DNA from 4 places in the Rhizobium sp. PL01 genome. Region 3 is predicted to be linked to each of the others. Evidence: predicted binding sites of a transcription regulator. Region 3 holds the regulator's gene; each other region holds the start of a gene.
What was found. Region 3 encodes PhoB, which activates phosphate uptake and scavenging genes when phosphate is short. Its sites were predicted from a motif close to TGTCATNNANCTGTCAT; they were not measured.

Region 1 (4,789 bases), on a different contig from region 3:
CACTCGACGATCAGCAGCTCGACCAGATGCACGATATCGTCAGCCGTCTGGTGGCCAAGGCGGATGAAATCCGCAAGCGCAAGGAAGCCGAAGGGGCGAACGAAACGGCCGCTCAGTAGCGTGCCTTTCGCCGGTCTTATCAGGTTAAATTAAAAAAGGCCGGAACATCATGTTCCGGCCTTTTCCGTTACCAGTAGAGAAGCGCTTACATCGCGTTCATCGTACCGATCGAGAAGAACAAGGTTTCGCCCGACGAGTCGTCAACGCCATCATTGTCGGTGACGACGAAGCCATTGCCGGCCGCATCGACGGTGAAGCCTTCAACCTTGTCGATGACGTAGCCGTTCAGTGCCTTGAGGTCGGGAATGAGGTCACGGACCTCTTCCTTTTTGACCACGGGCAGTGCGCCACCCAGCTTGGCCGGCTTCAGGTCGGCCAATGCTACGCGGTAGAGCTTCTTCAGCTTGGCAGCCTGACCGATCAGGTTGTCACGCTCGATGATATAGGCGTAGTCGCCATAGGCCGTGATTTCGGACAAGCCAACCCAGCCACTTTCCGTCTTTTCGAGCGGGTAGCGCACGGCGCCCCATTCTTTGGACGACGGCTTGTAGGAGACGAGCTTCACAAAACCCTTCTCGTCGTCGCCCCATTCGCGCTGAACGGCCATCCACAGCATCATGTCGTCGCCTTTGCCGACGCTGGTGATGCCTTCAAAGCCGAAGCGCTTCTCACCGGCACGCAGCTCGGCGGGAATGGCGATTTCCTTTTCGATCTCGCCCTTCTTGTTCACGTGGATGATCGCGTGGCTATAGAGCTTGTCGGCGTCACCTTCATTGGCGAGCCAGAAGCCGCCCTCACCGTCTGGCGTCAGGCCTTCACTGTCGAGCTTCTGGGCCGCGGCGCCATTGCGCGTGATGCGCAGGGCATCGACGATCTTCGCAGGCTTTGCGGTAGCGTCGATCGTGAAGATCGTCGGCTGCGACGCGTAGAACGAATCGTTGACCGCATAGAGCATGCCCGGCTTGTCCTTGACAGGAGCGAGACCCGAAAGCGCGCCAAAGCCGATCAGTTCGCCGTCCTTCTCGGTGGAGACGATCTGCGGATAGGCGGGTACGCCTTCCGCACGTTCATAGATCATGACGTGCGAGCGACCGCCGCCGTCTTCCACGAGGTCGGCTTCGTTGGCAGTGACGAACAGGTTGCGGCTTGGAATGGCAACGGCGCCTTCCGGAGCGATACCCGAGGGCAGGAGCTGAAGAAGCTCAGGCTCGGCACCGGTGTCCTTGAACACGCCGACGATAGACGCGCGCTCGGCAAGCACGAAGAACAGGTTGTCATCACCGAACTTGGCTGCTTCCAGGCCTTCCGGTTCGACACCCTTCTTGTTGCGCTTGTCCGGGTAGTGGCCGATCTTGGCGATCTCGCGCTCGAAAGCAGCACCGTTTTCGTAAAGAACCTTGCCGGTCTTGTCGAAGATGGTGAAGCCGCGTGCGCCGCCCTTCCAGTCGCCTTCATTGGCGACGACGAGACGGTTGTCGTCCAGCCACTTAACAGCGTCAGGCTCGCGGGCGACATCCTTCATCTCGCCGGTGAACTTCAGCGCGCCGTCCTTCTTGGTATCGATGCCTTCGAGGCTGACAGTACCGGCCGAGAAGTGCGACTTCACGGCGCCGGTCTTGCCGTCGACGATGACGACATAGTTGTTTTCCTGAAGGGTAACTGCAACCTCATCGAGGCTGTTGAAGGAAACGAACTCCGGTTCCGGATCATCACCAGCAACGTCGGCAAGTCCGGTCAGCGTGACGTGCTTGATCGAACCGCAATCGACAACGCCGTCCTTGAGCGAAAGGAGGACCAGATCACCAGCCGGCATCTGCGGGATGGCACCGTCGTTGACCTCTTCATCACGCTCGTTCTCGATGGCGATCGCAGCGAGGGTCTTGTCCTTGTTGAGGGCGATCGAATCAGGCTGGCCGCCGAGGTCGCATGTCGTGTCGATGGCCTTTGAAGCGAGATCGACCTGAGCAAGCATGCCCGACGGCTTGACGAAGCTTTCGCGGGTGTTGATCGCCACGAGCGCCTTGCCGGCAGCGAAAGTGACCGAGGTTGGCTCGCCGTCGAAAGCAACGGAACCACCGGCCTTCGGGGCCTTTGCATCGGTAATGTCAATGAAACCGATCGCCTTGTTCGGGCTGTCGGAATAGACGAGCGTATTGCCGTCCTCGCTGGCGGCGACAATTTCAGCCGAGGTCACGGAGTTCTTGTCAGTGCCCTCAGGCAGATTGTCGGCGACGGCGAACGAGGCAATACGATTAAATACGGGTTCTGCGCTGACGGCCGACACGGTCGAAGCAGCGAGCACGGCAGCGAGTGCTGCGGTGAGCGAAAATGTCTTCACGGGATGTCCCTCCTGATCAATGAATACGGAGGGGTTTTGATCGCGCAGTGTAACACCCGCATGACAGCCAGCGTATATTAGACAACAGCAAGGCGAGAGACAAAAGCCATAGACTCAAACGAAAAGAGGCCCGGGAAAACCCGGGCCTCAAATCAACCTGCTATCGAACCGTTGGCGTCTTCGCCACGGTGCTGCAGACGAAACATGAAACTTAGTTCACGGCGTCCTTGAGACCCTTACCGGCCGAGAACTTCGGCACGTTACGGGCAGGGATATCGACTTCTGCGCCGGTGGACGGGTTACGACCCTTAGATGCTTCGCGGCGGCTGACCGAAAAGTTGCCGAAGCCAACGAGGCGAACGTCGCCGCCGTTCTTCAGTTCTGCCTGGATAACGTCGAAGATTGCATCAACTGCAGAAGATGCATCTGTCTTCGAGAGTCCGGCCTTCTCGGCAACTGCGGACACGAGCTCATTCTTGTTCATGTTTCCACCCCTTTCAATACTGGTTCGAAACGACTCAATTTTCAAGCCGGGAGCAGCATACGCGCGACCCCCGCCTTGGCAAACCCAATCGCTCCGAATCCCATGGAATGCAAGGCTTTGCGGGAGGTTTTACATAAAAAAGACCGGCAAAAATGCCGGTCTTCCACTGTTTCCGTTCCAAATCAGTGCACAACCTGCGGCAGGCACCAGTTCGAACTCAAGTCAAGTCCAAACGACACCGGCCCGAAAATCGGAATGATTTTCGGGCCGGTGCGTAGAGACAAAGTCTAGTGCGTTCTTTGTGCGTCCATAAAGACGCACGGCGCGTTAGTGGGCAATCGACGCGCCGGCATCATCGGCCGGATCGGCTGCCGCAATCGGCACGGCCTGCTTGGCAGGATCCCATTCGATTGCCACCGGAACCCGCAACAGAGCGTGCTGCAGAACCTCGCCAATATGCGAGACCGGAACGATCTCCATATTGTTCTTCACGTTGTCCGGAATATCCGCCAGATCCTTGGCGTTTTCTTCCGGGATCAGCACCTTCTTGATGCCACCGCGAAGGGCTGCGAGCAGCTTTTCTTTCAGGCCACCGATCGGCAGGACACGGCCGCGCAGGGTGATTTCACCCGTCATCGCCACATCCTTGTTGACGGCAATACCGGTCATGATCGACACGATCGCGGTTGCCATGGCCACACCGGCGGACGGACCGTCCTTCGGCGTCGCGCCTTCCGGCACGTGCACATGGATATCGCTCTTGTCGAACAGTGGCGGCTCGATGCCGAAGTCGATCGCACGCGAGCGGACATAGGATGCCGCAGCCGAAATCGATTCCTTCATCACGTCGCGCAGGTTACCGGTCACCGTCATGCGGCCCTTGCCGGGCATCATGACGCCTTCGATCGTCAGAAGCTCACCACCAACTTCCGTCCAGGCGAGACCAGTGACGACACCGACCTGGTCGGTGCGTTCGGCTTCGCCGTGGCGATAGCGTGGAACACCAAGATAGTCGTTGATGTTCTCGGCAGTCACTTCAACCTTGTCGGTGCGACCCTTCAGGATTTCCGTGACGGCCTTGCGGGCAACCTTCATCAGCTCGCGCTCAAGGCTACGCACACCGGCTTCGCGGGTGTAGGTCTGGATGATCGCCGACAAGGCACCGTCGGTGATCGAGAACTCCTTCGGCTGAAGCGCGTGGTCGGCAATCGCCTTCGGCAAAAGGTGCCGCTTGGCAATTTCCAGCTTTTCTTCTTCCGTGTAGCCGGCAATCCGGATCACTTCCATGCGGTCCATCAACGGTGCAGGGATGTTAAGCGTGTTTGCCGTGGTGATGAACATCACGTTCGAGAGATCGTATTCGACCTCCAGATAGTGGTCCATGAACGTCGAGTTCTGTTCTGGATCCAAAACCTCCAGGAGAGCCGATGACGGGTCGCCGCGGAAATCCTGGCCCATCTTGTCGATTTCATCGAGCAGGAAGAGCGGGTTGGACTTCTTTGCCTTCTTCATCGACTGGATGACCTTGCCGGGCATCGAACCGATATAAGTGCGGCGGTGACCGCGGATTTCGGCTTCGTCACGGACGCCGCCGAGTGCCATGCGGATATATTCGCGGCCGGTCGCCTTGGCGATCGACTTGGCAAGCGAGGTCTTGCCGACGCCTGGAGGACCGACGAGGCACAGGATCGGCCCCTTGATCTTCTGCGAACGCGCCTGGACCGCCAGATACTCGATGATCCGTTCCTTGACCTTGTCGAGGCCGAAGTGATCCAGCTCCAGCACCTTTTCGGCGTGGTTGAGATCGGTCTTGACCTTGGACTTTTTGCTCCACGGAATGCCGAGCAGCCAATCCAGATAGTTGCGCACGACGGTGGCTTCCGCCGACATCGGGCTCATCTGGCGCA
Region 2 (4,789 bases), on a different contig from region 3:
AGACGATCAACGAGAAGGGCCTGATCATGTCCGGCGTTCTCTCGGGCAACCGTAACTTCGAAGGCCGTATCTCGCCGGACGTTCAGGCGAACTACCTCGCTTCGCCGCCGCTGGTCGTCGCCTATGCGCTGGCCGGTACGGTCCAGAAGGATCTGACCACCGAGCCACTCGGCATCGGCAGCGACGGAAAGCCGGTCTTCCTCAAGGACGTCTGGCCGACGTCGCAGGAAATCCAGGAATTCATCCTGAAATACGTCACCCGCGCACTCTACGCGTCGAAATATGCCGACGTGTTCAAGGGCGACGCCAACTGGCAGGCGGTTCAGGTTCCGGCTGGCCAGACCTATGCCTGGGACGACAACTCGACCTATGTCCAGAACCCGCCGTACTTCGTCGGCATGGGCAAGACCGGTTCGGGCATTTCCGACATCAAGGGCGCCCGCGTCCTTGGCCTGTTTGGCGACAAGATCACCACCGACCACATCTCCCCGGCCGGTTCGATCAAGGCTGCGTCTCCTGCCGGTGCCTACCTGATCAACCATGGCGTCGGCATTGCCGACTTCAACCAGTACGGCACGCGCCGCGGCAACCATGAAGTGATGATGCGCGGCACCTTTGCCAATATCCGCATCCGCAACCACATGATGGGACCGAACGGCAAGGAAGGCGGCTACACGATCCACTATCCTTCGAAGGAAGAGATGTCGATCTACGACGCCGCCATGCAATACAAAACAGAAGGCGTTCCGCTGGTCATCTTCGCGGGTGTCGAATACGGCAACGGCTCGTCGCGTGACTGGGCCGCCAAGGGCACCAACCTGCTCGGCGTCAAGGCCGTGATCGCTCAGTCCTTCGAGCGTATCCACCGCTCTAACCTCGTTGGCATGGGCATCGTGCCCTTCGTCTTCGAGGAAGGCACGACCTGGGAATCGCTCGGCCTGAAGGGCGACGAAAGCGTCACGATCGACGGCCTCGGCAATGTCCAGCCGCGTGAAAAGCGCATCGCCAAGATCACCTATGCCGATGGGACGGTGAAGGACGTTCCGCTGATCTGCCGCATCGATACGCTGGATGAGGTTACTTACATGAACAATGGCGGCATCCTGCAGACGGTGTTACGCGACCTCGCTGCCTGATGCATCCTTGATGCTGACATGAACGAAGCCGGGGCTTTCATGAGCCCCGGCTTTTTCGTGATCGGTGAAGCCGCGAACCTCACTCCAACGTGATTTTCTGTTGAAAGAGCAGCGGCGTATGAAGGATGCGGATAAACACTGTACACCCGTACAACACTGCTGAAATGCCGACCCCTTGAAATGGAAGTCACAATGTCTGGATCAAGCTCCGTTCGCCGCATCATGCTCGCCTGTGGCCTTGGCCTTGCGGCGATGCCGGCTATCGCCGGGGACGTGGCAAAACCGGCGGGCGTTGTTGAACTGTTCACCAGTCAGGGCTGCTCTTCCTGCCCGCCGGCAGACGCGGCATTGAAGACACTGATCGACGACGGCAAGGTTGTGGCGCTGTCCTATCACGTCGATTACTGGAACTATCTCGGCTGGACCGATACGTTGGCCTCGAAGGACAATACCGCCCGGCAATATGCCTACGCGAAAATGTTCGGCCGCAGCGGCGTCTATACGCCGCAGGCGGTGCTCAATGGCCGCGACCATATCAATGGTGCCGATATCGACGGGATCAACAATCGGCTTTCGGCGATGAAATCGTCAGGAAAGGGCCTCGCTGTTCCGGTCGATGCCAGCGTCCGCAAGGATGAGATCGATATCAAGATCGGCGCTGGCATGGGGAAAGCCAATGTCGTTGTCGTCTATTTCAATCGCCAGCAGCTTGTCGACGTCAAGAAAGGCGAAAACAGCGGCAGGAAGATTTCCTATTGGCATTCCGTCCGCGACATCCAGACGATCGGAATGTGGGACGGCAAGCCTGCCTCTTTCGTATTGCCCGCTTCCATCCTCAACGAGGGAGAGAACGGCGGCTGTGCCGTGTTGTTGCAGACCATGAAGGACAGTGAAACGCCGGGCGCTATCCTGGGCGCAACGACAGTCATGGCGGACAATACCGCCAACTGACGCATAATATGGTTCGGCCCGGCAGCATCGAGGGGCTGGGGCTGAGGGTTCGAAGATGCCGGACCGAACCGGCCACGTTTCGCAGCTGCAGAAAGCAACCACTCGACATGGCGTCTGGAGCAACCGCGCCCGAAGGGCGCTTTGGCTAGCCGCTCCATTGCTGCACCCGTTCAAGGCAGAAAAACCCCAAACAAACATGCAGGCCGGACACTCGGAAGGACTCCCTTGTGCCAGCGAGGGGGAGTTTCCTTGCGAATTGGGGCGTCTATTTGTTTGAAATGCGGCACAATGAAAAAAGTCTTCCACCGCAGCGACCCGCCTTGCGGCTTGCATTTCAGCCAAGGTCAGGCAAACTGTAACCGTCCTGTCACAATATAAGGCCGGAGTACCGATGACTGATCAGCCGGATTTGCCGCAAGGCGAGACCCGTTCCGAAAGGCAGAAATCGTCCGATGTGGTTGTTAATCTGCACGAATATCGCAGCGGCAATCAGGACCAGCTCCCCATCACCTTCCACCGCCGCGAACTGGATCTGATCCTTCGGGTCTATGGCCGCATGGTGGGCGACGGCGAGTGGCGCGACTATGCGATGGATCACTTGCGCGACAAGGCTATCTTCTCTGTTTTTAAGCGTTCCGGTGAAATGCCGCTGTTTCGGATTGAAAAGAACCCGAAACTTTCGGCCAAGCAGGGCGCCTTCAGCGTCGTCAATACACACGGCATGATCCTGAAACGCGGCCACGACCTGCAGCAGGTGCTGAAAGTCTTCGACAAGATGCTGAAGGTCATCAAGACCTGATTCAGCTGCGGTAGAGCGTATCGGGATAGAGGCCCGGTTCGGGATCGCTCGTCAGGCCCTCGCCAAGCGCCAGTTGCATGATGATGGTATCGAGCCAGCGGCCGTGCTTGAAACCCGTGCCCTTCATCAACCCGCCATGCTCGAAACCGGCCGCGCGATGCACTGCGACGGATGCAGGATGTGCGCCGCCGATGACAGCCACCATCTGGCGGAAGCCGAGGTCCGTGCAGCGCAGGATCAGCTCGGAGAGCAGGGCTTTGCCCACGCCGCGCCCGCGCGCTTCCGGCGCCAGATAGATCGAATCCTCGACCATGAATCGATAGGCCGTGCGGGTCCGGAATGCCGAGGCATAGGCGTAACCAAGCAGCACGCCATCGGTATCGATTGCGGCAATATAGGGATAGCCTTTGCCGGTGATGACAGAAAAGCGCGAGGCCATTTCAGCTTCGCCCGGCGGCGTCATTTCATAGGACGCGACACCGTTCAACACGGATTCCCGATAAATCCCGGTGATAACAGGAATGTCAGATAGGGTCGCATCGCGCAGGATAAAGGACATGGGCAGACCTGTCTGGAAGACTACTCCCTCGTCTGCCATATCGCGTTCACCCATTCAACCGAGCGGCGTTGCCAAAATGCGGCCAACAAAAAAGGCGGCCGAAGCCGCCTTTTTCAGAAGTATCCGGTTCCGGATTAGTTGCGGTTTCCGAGGAAGCGCAGCATGAACAGGAACAGGTTGATAAAGTCGAGGTACAGCGTCAGGGCGCCCATGATAGCCTTGCGGCCAGCGGCATCTTCACTGTCTGCTTCGAAGTACATTTCCTTGATCTTCTGGGTATCGTAGGCGGTGAGGCCTGCGAAGATCAGAACACCGATAGCCGAGATCGCAAAATTAAGCGCCGACGAGGCGAGGAAAATATTGACGATCGAGGCGATGATCAGGCCGAACAGGCCCATCATCAGGAACGAACCCATGCCCGACAGGCTACGCTTGGTGGTGTAGCCGTAGAGCGACAGAGCGCCGAACGAAGCGGCCGTGATGAAGAACGTCTGGGTAATGCTCTGGCCGGTATAGATCAGGAAGATCGACGACAGCGAGAGACCCATCAGACCGGCATAGACCCAGAAGGTCGCCCGCGCGGCGGATACGCTCATCGAATTGATGCGGAAGCTCATGTAGAACACCAGAGCCAGCGGTGCGAGCATGACAACCCACTTCAGCGGGCTCACATAGATCGCCTGCCCGAACGCTGTCAGTTGTCCGTCCGCAAAAGCGAACTGAAACGCAGCGTAGGCAGCGATACCGGTGATCGCCAGACCGAGGGCCATCAGGTTGTACACCTTGAGCATATAGGTGCGCAGACCTTCGTCGATTACGGCCCCCGCCTGTGCGCCGGCAGGCGACATTCGGGTTTGGTAGTTTCTAAGATCAGCCATTGTTTCCTCTTTAAAAGCCCCGGTTAAGTTTACGGTGTCGGGCGGTAAGGGCGCATCCTCAAGGGTGCAAGCCGCTTGACCCAGGCGCCGCTGCGGGGCTCCAGCATGCCTTTGGTGAATATGATGTCGAAATACGACTTACACAAGACCGGCAGCCCTGAGAATCAGACGAAAAGCGGATTCTCAGGGCTTTCAGAGGTTAGCGTTAACGGTTAACTGGCCGATCAGAGCTCGCGCAGGACGGGTGCAGCCTTCTGTCCGAGCACGCGCCATGTACCCGCCAAGCCGAAACCAACCGTGACGATCAGGGCGACAGCCATGGTGATCAGCGCCACATCCGGCAGGAAGGACGACGGCAAGCTCATGATTTTGCTGACCACGAACCACGCTGCAACGCCGCCGGCAAACAGCGCGAAGATCGCCGTTGACAGCCCAAGCATGGCATATTCGTAGCAGAACGCGCGGA
Region 3 (4,789 bases):
GCGCCAATCCCGCCAAGCTGATGACGGCGAATTATCCGCTTCTGGTGCGTGATGCGCTGGTCAAGGAGCTCGGTATCGATCCGGCCAACAAGCCGCTCGTCAAACAGGCGACGGACATGGTTTCGGCCAGCGCCCGCACCCAGCTGCGCGATCTGGTCGTTGCCGATCAGGCTATCATCGGCACGACCGCCAACGTCACTCTTCTGGCGGAAGGCAATATCGACAGCGCCAACAAGGGCCAGATCGACCTGACCGTTGCTGAGACCAACCGCAAGGTGAAGGATCAGCAGCTCGAATGGATGAAAAAGCTGACTGAGACCGGCGCGATGGCCAAGCAGTTCAACACCGGCCTGTTCACCTATGGTGCTTCGAGCCGGCCTGAAGCTGCAGGTATCGGTGTTGCCGCCCTCGGTTCGCTCTACATGATGCTGATCGTCCTGGTGCTTGCCCTGCCGATCGGTGTCGCGGCATCGATCTATCTGGAAGAGTTCGCGCCGAAGAACAGGCTGACCGATCTCATCGAGGTCAATATCAACAACCTCGCGGCGGTTCCCTCTATCGTCTACGGTCTGCTTGGTCTGTCGATCTTCATCAACTTTGCCGGCATGCCCCGTTCGGCTGCTGTTGTTGGTGGCCTCGTGCTGACATTGATGACGCTTCCAACGATCATCATCGCCACCCGTGCAGCGCTGAAGGCGGTTCCGCCGTCGATCCGCTCGGCCGCTCTTGGCCTGGGTGCTTCGAAGATGCAGACAATCTTCCACCATGTCCTGCCGCTCGCTATGCCGGGCGTCCTGACCGGCACCATTATCGGTCTGGCGCATGCACTCGGTGAAACGGCGCCGCTGCTCCTGATCGGCATGGTGGCCTTCGTAGTCGATTACCCGGGCTCGCCGATGGACCCTTCCACTGCTCTGCCGGTCCAGATCTACATGTGGGCCAACGAAGCCGAACGTGCATTTGTCGAACGGACCTCGGGTGCGATCATGATCCTCTTGATCTTCCTCGTCGTCATGAACCTTGGCGCAATCCTGTTGCGGCGTCGCTTTGAGCGGCGCTGGTAGTGAGGTAGAAACATGAACATGATGTCAGAAGCAGCAGTTGAAAAGGCGCTGGACCAGAAAATGAACACTGTTCCCTTCAAGATGATCGGAAAGGACGTTTCGGTTTATTACGGCGAGAAGCGCGCGCTTTTCGATGTTAACCTCAACGTTCGTGAAAACACCGTAACCGCGCTGATCGGCCCGTCGGGTTGCGGCAAGTCGACGTTCCTGCGGACACTCAACCGTATGAACGACACGATCGACAGCTGCCGGGTGACCGGCAAGATCACGCTGGACGAAGGTGATATCTACGACCCGAGCATCGACGTCGTCGAACTCCGCGCCCGCGTCGGCATGGTGTTCCAGAAGCCGAACCCGTTCCCGAAGTCGATCTACGAGAACGTCACCTACGGTCCGAAGATCCACGGTCTCGCCCGCACCAAGGCAGAGCTGGACCAGATCGTCGAGTCGAGCCTGCAGAAGGCTGGTCTCTGGAACGAGGTCAAGGATCGCCTGCATGAATCCGGCACCGGTCTTTCCGGTGGTCAGCAGCAACGCCTGTGCATTGCACGCGCCGTTGCCGTCAGCCCGGAAGTCATCCTGATGGACGAACCGTGCTCGGCACTGGATCCAATCGCGACCGCCAAGGTCGAGGAACTGATCCACGAACTGCGCACAAACTACACGATCGTCATCGTTACGCACTCGATGCAGCAGGCTGCTCGTGTGTCGCAGCGCACCGCCATGTTCCACCTCGGCAATCTCGTCGAGGAAAACGACACCGACAAGATGTTCACCAATCCGGATGACCAGCGGACCCAGGACTACATCATGGGCCGCTTCGGCTGAGGACGCTTTCGCCACCCTCCCATGAGGGCAGGGTGGCAGTCTTCCAACCCGGATTGTGATCGCAAGGAAAAACAATCATGTCTACGCACATTGCTTCCGTCTACGACGAAGATCTGAAGTACCTGACCCGGCGCATCTCCGAGATGGGCGGCCTGGCCGAACAGATGGTGGCCGAATCCGTGCGCGCTCTGGTCAATTCCGACCTGGCGCTTGCCCAGAAGGTCATTTCCGACGACGCCATTCTCGACGAGGCCGAGCGCCAGATCGGCGAAAAGGCGATCGTCACCATCGCCAAGCGTCAGCCGATGGCGGCCGACCTGCGCGAAATCATGGGATCGATCCGCATTGCAGCCGATCTCGAGCGGGTTGGCGATCTCGGCAAGAACAACGCCAAGCGCGTCATCGCGGTCGCGACCGCCAGCCTGCCGCGTCAGCTGGCGCGCGGCCTGGAGCATCTGGCCGAGCTTGCGCTCGTTCAGCTCAAGGAAGTGCTTGACGTCTATGCGTCCCGTTCGCCGGAAAAGGCCAACAGCATCCGCGAGCGCGACAACGAGATCGATGCGATCTACACGTCGCTGTTCCGCGAGCTCCTGACCTACATGATGGAAGATCCGCGCAACATCACACCCTGCACGCATCTGCTGTTCTGCGCCAAGAACATCGAGCGCATCGGCGACCACGCCACCAACATCGCCGAAACCATCTACTACATGGCAACCGGTGCTCAGCCCGTCGGTGAACGTCCGAAGGATGACACGGCCAACACGGTCGGCGCGATCGGCAATTGATCGCGCGATAAAGTAAGTAAATTCTTACGCACTAATTGCGCGAGCGGCCGTTGGAGCCGCTCGGCAAGCCTTCGGCCAACCGGCCGGGAGCCAAGGAGCTGAACTGAATGTTGCCAAGAATTGCCGTTGTTGAAGATGAAGAGGCGCTCAGCGTCCTCCTCCGATACAATCTTGAGGCCGAAGGGTTCGAAGTCGATACGATCAATCGTGGCGACGAGGCGGAAATGCGCCTGCAGGAACGCCTTCCCGATCTCTTGATCCTCGATTGGATGCTGCCGGGCGTTTCCGGCATCGAACTGTGCCGTCGCCTGCGCCAGCGCCCGGAAACCGAACGTCTGCCGATCATCATGCTGACGGCACGCGGCGAGGAGAGTGAGCGCGTACGCGGACTCGCCACTGGCGCTGACGATTATGTCGTCAAGCCATTCTCGACGCCGGAATTGATGGCGCGGGTCAAGGCGATGTTGCGCCGGGCCAAACCCGAAGTGCTGTCAACGCTGCTGAAATGCGGCGATATCGAACTCGACCGCGAAACCCATCGCGTCCATCGCAAGACCCGCGAGGTCCGTCTTGGACCGACCGAGTTCCGCCTGCTGGAGTTCTTCATGGCCTCGCCGGGCCGTGTCTTTTCGCGCTCGCAGCTTTTGGACGGTGTGTGGGGGCACGATATCTATGTCGATGAGCGCACGGTTGATGTCCATGTCGGACGGTTGCGCAAGGCGCTGAACTTTTCCAACATGCTGGACGTGATCCGCACTGTGCGTGGCGCGGGCTATTCGTTGGAAAGCTGAGTTTCGTATGATGAAGGACCGTCAGGCGTTGCCGGGCGGTTCGCCAATCTCGATGGGATGCCCGTCGGGATCGTAAAAGCGGAAGACCCTCTGCCCCCAGGCTTGCGTCTCGATGGGGTGGATGAGGTTCACGTTGCCGCCGATGCGCTCGAAAAGCCCATCCAGATTATCATGTTCGAAATAGAGCAGGATATTGTGTCGGCCATACGGTTGGGTGACCGCTGACGGCTGTCCCCAGACCGTCGTTTCCAGGGATTTGCCGTCATGGATGGCAAATCCCGTTTCAAACATGACAAAATTGCCGAAGTCTTGTTTGATCGCCAATTCCAGCATCTCGCAATAGAAGATTTTCGAGATGCTGATATCCCGGACGAACGGGATGGGGTTGACGAAACGCACGGCCGAACTGGCCTCAGCGTGCCCGGCGACGCTCGCCGGACGGCTGGTAAGCCAGCTTTGCATGGAATGTGCAGTAAGGTGATGTATCCGGGGAATCGTTGCCGCAGAAGTGGAACTCTTCCTTCATCGGATCGCCGATCGGCCACTTACAGGTGCGGTCGGTGAGTTCGGTCAGGACGAGGCGGCGCGACATCGGAATAACAACGTTGTTGCCGGCCGGTGCCGTTTCCTGATCCTCGATGGCGCCGATTTCGACTTCTTCCTTCATGACAGTCGCGCCCGTGGTGCGTGTCACTGTACGGGTAGCGGTCATGCGCGACGCGGTGTAGCTCGGTGCGCGGGGTGCAGCGGACGGTGCCGGGCGTTTCGCACGGGCCGTTGCAGTGCTGCCGCCGGCCTTGGCGCGGCCTGGCAGGCAGAGCCGGTGGACCTTGCCGATAACGGCATTACGGCTGACGCCGCCGAGCTGTGCAGCGATCTGGCTCGCGCTCAAGCCTTCGGCCCACAATTTCTTGAGTTTTTCGACCCGCTCGTCAGTCCAATTCATGGTCTTGTCTCCATTCCCAGCGTTGGTGATGGTCGAATCCTCCACCGAGCCCTGGATAGTATCCGAGGCTGAAACGCGATAACACTTTTGGTGACTAGGTCCGCCGCATGCGTTCTAGTAATTGTTTCTTAACGTAGAGCCCGGGGGACTCCCTGACAAGAGTCCGGGGAATCCCACCGAATCAATTTCTGAGTTTTCCCCAACTTGCTTGCCATGCGTGGCATTTTTGCAAGGGTATCCGGCTAAAAAAATTGCGAGCGCTGTATGTACGCGAATTGCCGGAAATCATGGGCTTTTGTTGACATCGCACTGCGAAGTGAAGATAGTGCCCCTGCCGCCGCAAGGCGGCATTTTGAGTTTTTATGGGTTGGT
Region 4 (4,789 bases), on a different contig from region 3:
GAATGCCGACGATTCCAAGCAGTCCGAATGCAATCCAGTGGTCGATCGCCTGGACAAACTGACTGGCGGCAACGCCGGCCGCCCAGCCGATGATCGGGGTAATGGCTTCGATAATGCCGAAGACGAGACCGGTGCGCATCGTTTCGCGGAATTGCGGACGGCCGATCGCCGCACCCCGGCCAACGGCAACAGCAAAGGCATCGACAGACATGCTGAATGCCAGCACGGCAATGGTAAATGGCGACATGAAACTGGCTTTCGAAGCGGACGTTGGAAACCGGGCGTTGTTGCCTGTCCGGCAAGGCATCTACGCCACGGTCTTGCCGGGCCGAGTGTCTCGGCCGATCGCACCATGCGCATGGGCGCAAGCATGTTGATACGATCCTGCAGGGATATGCAGTGGCTACTCCCCGATGCGGGAGGGATAGTTCAAGCTGGTTTGTCTGTCAATAAGGCTAAGTTAAAATTCCTTTTATTACAGCAGCTTAGAATATGCATTAGTGCATAAATCCAAGACAGAGGAGGCAATATCAGGTGCAACTATGCTCCCTGCTGGACAAGCAGGTGCAGCGCATTTCAGCGTCTGTTTGGAGTGGAATCTCGCGTTGAAAGACCGATCCCCGGCCGTCGGGGTCAGTGGCTTCGGTTGGCGATGAAGCGGGCAGTCTCGTTGAGAATATCCGCGCGTGCGCCGAATGGCTCAAGCAGGACGGCCGCATCTGCGACGAGAGCTGCCAGCCGGGTTTCCGCCCAGGCCTGACCGCGTAGAGAGACAAGCGTACCCTTGCCACGGGCCGCATCCTTGCCGGTCGCCTTGCCCATCGTCTGGGCGTCTGCTGTCAGGTCAAGCAGGTCGTCGGCCAGCTGGAAGGCAAGGCCGATCGTCTCGCCATAGGTGCGCATCAGCCGCCGCTCGTCAGCGCTGCTTCCTGCAATGATGGCGCCTGCCTCGCAGGCAAAGCGGATCAGCGCGCCGGTCTTCATCGCCTGCAACGTGACGATTGCCGCCTCGTCCGGTGCCGATGTTTCTGCTGCCAGATCCAGCGCCTGCCCGCCGGCCATGCCGCCGATGCCAGAGGCGCGAGCGAGGGCCAGAACCAGTTCGGTCTTCTGCCGGTCGGTAAGATTGGTTTCCGGGGCGGCGATAATATCGAAGGCCAAGGTCAAAAGGCTGTCGCCAGCAAGGATCGCATTGGCCTCGCCATGGGCGATATGCACGGTCGGCTGACCGCGGCGGAGATCGTCATCGTCCATGGCGGGCAGGTCGTCATGGACAAGCGAATAGCTGTGAACGCATTCGAGTGCTGCGCCGATGCGCAGGGCCGCCTGCCGGTCGCCACGAAGAAATGCCGTGCTTTCCATTACCAGGAATGGGCGCAGCCGCTTGCCTCCGTTCAGCAATCCATGGCGCATTGCAGCGACGAGCGGTGCGGGCCGGGCGATCTCGTCTGCCTGTGGTTTTTCGTGAAGAATGCCGATCAGGCAGGTCTCGATCTCTGCGGCGCTGGTCTTCAGGCGGATTTCAAAGGATGTCTCGCTCATGCGGCGCTGTTTGGCATGACTGCGCGCCCGCTGGCAACGGGATTTTACCATATCTGTAACCGCATGCGTGGCTTGCTGTGCGTTACCGAGAAAACCGTTCAATTTTATCCGCCGTTGTTCTATGAAAATTGGATGGATCATCAGGCGGGCGTTTCAGGCGTGGACATCGTACCGGAAACTCGGGGGGAGGAAGAAGACGTGCCGTCCAGCCGTTCGCGGGGATGGGGGCAGGCCCTGCGTCGGCGCTGGCGCCAGATTCTGCTGATCGCCGTTGCGATTGTCCTATTGCCCTATGTTCTGATCATCCTCTATGCGCCGAGCTTCATTCATCCGATTTCGACGCTGATGCTGCGCGATCTCGTGCTGCTGCGTGGCTATGATCGCCAGTGGGTCTCGTTCGAGGATATTTCGCCCAATCTCGTGCAGTCAGTGATGATGTCGGAGGATGGCCAGTTCTGTCTTCACGACGGCGTCGATTGGAGACAGATGCGCGGCGTGGTCAATGATGCGCTGGAGGGCGAATCCACCCGTGGTGCCTCGACAATCCCGATGCAGACGGCAAAGAACCTGTTTTTGTGGAATGGCCGTTCTTTCATTCGCAAGGGCATGGAACTGCCTTTGGCGCTGGCGTCCGATTTTGTCTGGAGCAAACAGAGGATGATGGAGCTCTATCTCAACGTCGCCGAGTGGGGGCCTGGCATCTATGGTGCTGAAGCGGCGGCAAAACATCATTTCGGCGTTCCGGCTGCAAAGCTCACCAAGCGCCAGGCAGCACTTCTTGCTGTATCCCTGCCCAATCCATATGAGCGCAACGCTGGCAAGCCAGGCCGTGGTCTGCGCAGCCTCGCCTCGCTGATCGAGCGCCGCGCCAGCCGGTCCGGTGAATATATCAAATGTCTTTATGAGTGAGATCAAGCCTTTTCATTGGAGCGCGGTTTGGGATGGTGTCATCCTGACGTTGTGAAATTCGGGCATCCGGGCCTCGTTGCTATCCTCGAAAAGGCTCGATTATCCTATGGTCTCGATTGATCCGTCTCTTCTCACCTTTGCCCGGAGCGCCAACAGTGCCTCGCCGCGACATTTCGGAACTCGCTACGCCGCCGATGGCTGTTTCCTACAAGAGCGCGGCAACACCGTGGTTTCCCATGTCAGTGCCGGGACATCTTCCCATGCCGCCATCCTTGCCGTGCGCCATCGATTGATGGCGATGCCAGAAGCCGATCAGTTCGCCTTCACGCATGCTTCCAGTCTGCACATGACAATCTTCCAGGGCATCATCGAATATCGCCGCAAGCCGCCTTACTGGCCAGCCGATATGGCTCTTGATGCGCCAATCGATGTTATGACGGCCCACTTTCGCGACAAGCTGAGGAATTTCGCGCCGCTCTCGCCTTTTCGTGCACGCATTACCGAGGTCACGCCGCTTGGACTGACCCTTGAAGGGGATAGTGTGGATGACCGGCAGTGCTTGCGCGAATGGCGTGACACCTTTGCGGGGGTTTTTGGCTATCGCCATCCGGATCATGACGATTACGTGTTCCACATCACTTTCGCGTATATTATCGACTGGCTTGCTGATCCGGCGCTGCCGCGTTGGCAGGAGATGCTAGCGGAGCAACTGGCCTATCTCAAGGAACGGTCGCCTGTCGTCGATCTCGATCCTCCGGCTTTTTGCTCGTTTGAAGACATGAACCATTTCGAGGAACTCGTTGTCTTCGAATCTCAATATAAGACACTAAGGAATGCGCCATGACCAAGCTCACGCTCTATGTCGGCAACAAGAACTATTCGTCCTGGTCGCTGCGGCCATGGCTCGCGCTGGAAGCCTGTGGCATTCCGTTCGACGATGTCCTCATTCCGTTCGATTTTCCGGCCGGAAACCCGAAATTCAAGGAAATCTCTCCGACCGGCCGTGTCCCCGTCCTGCATCATGGTGATCTGCGTGTCTGGGAATCGTTGGCGATCATCGAATATGCCGCCGAGCTTTTTCCGGATGCCGGGCTTTGGCCGAAAGAAGCAGCCGAACGTGCTGTTGCCCGCAGCTATTCGATGGAGATGCTCTCCGGTTTTCGGGCGTTGCGCAATGCGTGTCCGATGAACATGCGCCGCGAGAAGCAGGCAATCGATTTGCCGGATGGCGTCCTGGAGGATGTCGAGCGGATCGAGACGATCTGGCGCGAGGCCGTCGCCCGCTCAGGCGGTCCATTTCTGTTCGGCCGCTTTACCGCAGCTGACGCGATGTTTGCGCCGGTGGTCAATCGTTTCGAGGTCTACGACCTCACGCGTAATCCCGTCTCGCTCGAATACATGGATGCGGTGAAGACCCATCCGGCCTTCCAGAAGTGGCAGGCGGCGGCGCTGAAGGAAACCTGGATCGTATCGGAAGACGAGGCCTGATGCTTTTCCCGGCCAGGGCTTACGAAAAAATGCCTGCAGGGACTGGTCAAATGCCTGTGGGGCATGTATAAGCCCGGCAAATTCCGAGATTGACATCTGTTTTTCCCGGCCAACAGACTGGCTGTGAAACAGAGTTTTGCCCGATAAGTGGAGTATGAAATGGCTGTACCTAAAAGAAAAACAAGCCCGTCCAAGCGTGGCATGCGCCGCTCCGCTGATGCGCTGAAGACACCGACCTACATCGAAGACAAGAACTCCGGCGAACTGCGCCGCCCGCACCACATCGACCTGAAGACAGGCATGTATCGCGGCCGTCAGGTTCTGACCCCGAAGGCTTCCGCTTAATCAGCGGTGCCGTCAGGCTGTTATTGAAGGGGCTGGCTTTTCGCCGGCCCTTTTTCTGTTGCCTGCATACCGGGAGAATTGCGCTGTATCGTATTGGCCGTTTTTCCTAGTCTTCCCAGATCCTTGCCCTATCTGGCTCCACGGCCATTTCTTGACGCTCGTTGCGTCGTGAGGCACATATCGATCAACGCCCGGCCGGAGAGGCTGGCGCGAGAAACTGGGAGCCATTGCTGATGATTGCCGCCATTCCATTGCTGATCCTGCCGTTCATTCTCTACAATCTTGGAATGATGGGCGTCCTGGGAAGTGGTGGTGTCGCAGTTTTTGAAAACACGGTCTTCTCGATGACCATGCTGTCCGGTGCCGTCTGGACGATGAGCGTCGGCGATCTGATGATCGTCATCGCGCTGGTGTTGCTCTTCGTCGAAATCCTCAAGGCAACCCGCATCAGCTCCAAGGCGCTGATGGATCATCTGTTGTCGATGGTTCTGTTCATCGTGTTTCT

Region 1: the regulator PhoB is predicted to act here: its motif matches at 2,448-2,464, upstream of R6X40_RS27220 (esterase-like activity of phytase family protein).
Region 2: the regulator PhoB is predicted to act here: its motif matches at 2,442-2,458, upstream of R6X40_RS15705 (DUF2794 domain-containing protein).
Region 4: the regulator PhoB is predicted to act here: its motif matches at 2,488-2,504, upstream of R6X40_RS15890 (DUF1868 domain-containing protein).

What each region holds. Positions count from the first base shown of each region.
Region 1 covers NZ_JAWQUM010000014.1:91,912-96,700, forward strand. Annotated here, with positions in the region: gene R6X40_RS27215 (MarR family winged helix-turn-helix transcriptional regulator) at 1-119, shown strand, start outside; gene R6X40_RS27220 (esterase-like activity of phytase family protein) at 206-2,398, opposite strand; gene hupB (DNA-binding protein HupB) at 2,610-2,882, opposite strand; gene lon (endopeptidase La) at 3,210-4,789, opposite strand, start outside.
Region 2 covers NZ_JAWQUM010000006.1:68,357-73,145, forward strand. Annotated here, with positions in the region: gene acnA (aconitate hydratase AcnA) at 1-1,136, shown strand, start outside; gene R6X40_RS15700 (DUF1223 domain-containing protein) at 1,329-2,087, shown strand; gene R6X40_RS15705 (DUF2794 domain-containing protein) at 2,479-2,886, shown strand; gene R6X40_RS15710 (GNAT family N-acetyltransferase) at 2,888-3,445, opposite strand; gene R6X40_RS15715 (Bax inhibitor-1/YccA family protein) at 3,580-4,323, opposite strand; gene R6X40_RS15720 (ABC transporter permease) at 4,548-4,789, opposite strand, start outside.
Region 3 covers NZ_JAWQUM010000005.1:172,600-177,388, forward strand. Annotated here, with positions in the region: gene pstA (phosphate ABC transporter permease PstA) at 1-1,064, shown strand, start outside; gene pstB (phosphate ABC transporter ATP-binding protein PstB) at 1,077-1,892, shown strand; gene phoU (phosphate signaling complex protein PhoU) at 1,970-2,680, shown strand; gene phoB (phosphate regulon transcriptional regulator PhoB) at 2,788-3,471, shown strand; gene R6X40_RS14050 (VOC family protein) at 3,493-3,870, opposite strand; gene R6X40_RS14055 (GcrA family cell cycle regulator) at 3,884-4,417, opposite strand.
Region 4 covers NZ_JAWQUM010000006.1:106,550-111,338, reverse strand. Annotated here, with positions in the region: gene R6X40_RS15905 (manganese efflux pump MntP family protein) at 1-247, opposite strand, end outside; yybP-ykoY riboswitch at 327-424, opposite strand; gene R6X40_RS15900 (farnesyl diphosphate synthase) at 634-1,542, opposite strand; gene mtgA (monofunctional biosynthetic peptidoglycan transglycosylase) at 1,675-2,451, shown strand; gene R6X40_RS15890 (DUF1868 domain-containing protein) at 2,558-3,295, shown strand; gene R6X40_RS15885 (glutathione S-transferase family protein) at 3,292-3,939, shown strand; gene rpmF (50S ribosomal protein L32) at 4,099-4,284, shown strand; gene R6X40_RS15875 (hypothetical protein) at 4,518-4,789, shown strand, end outside.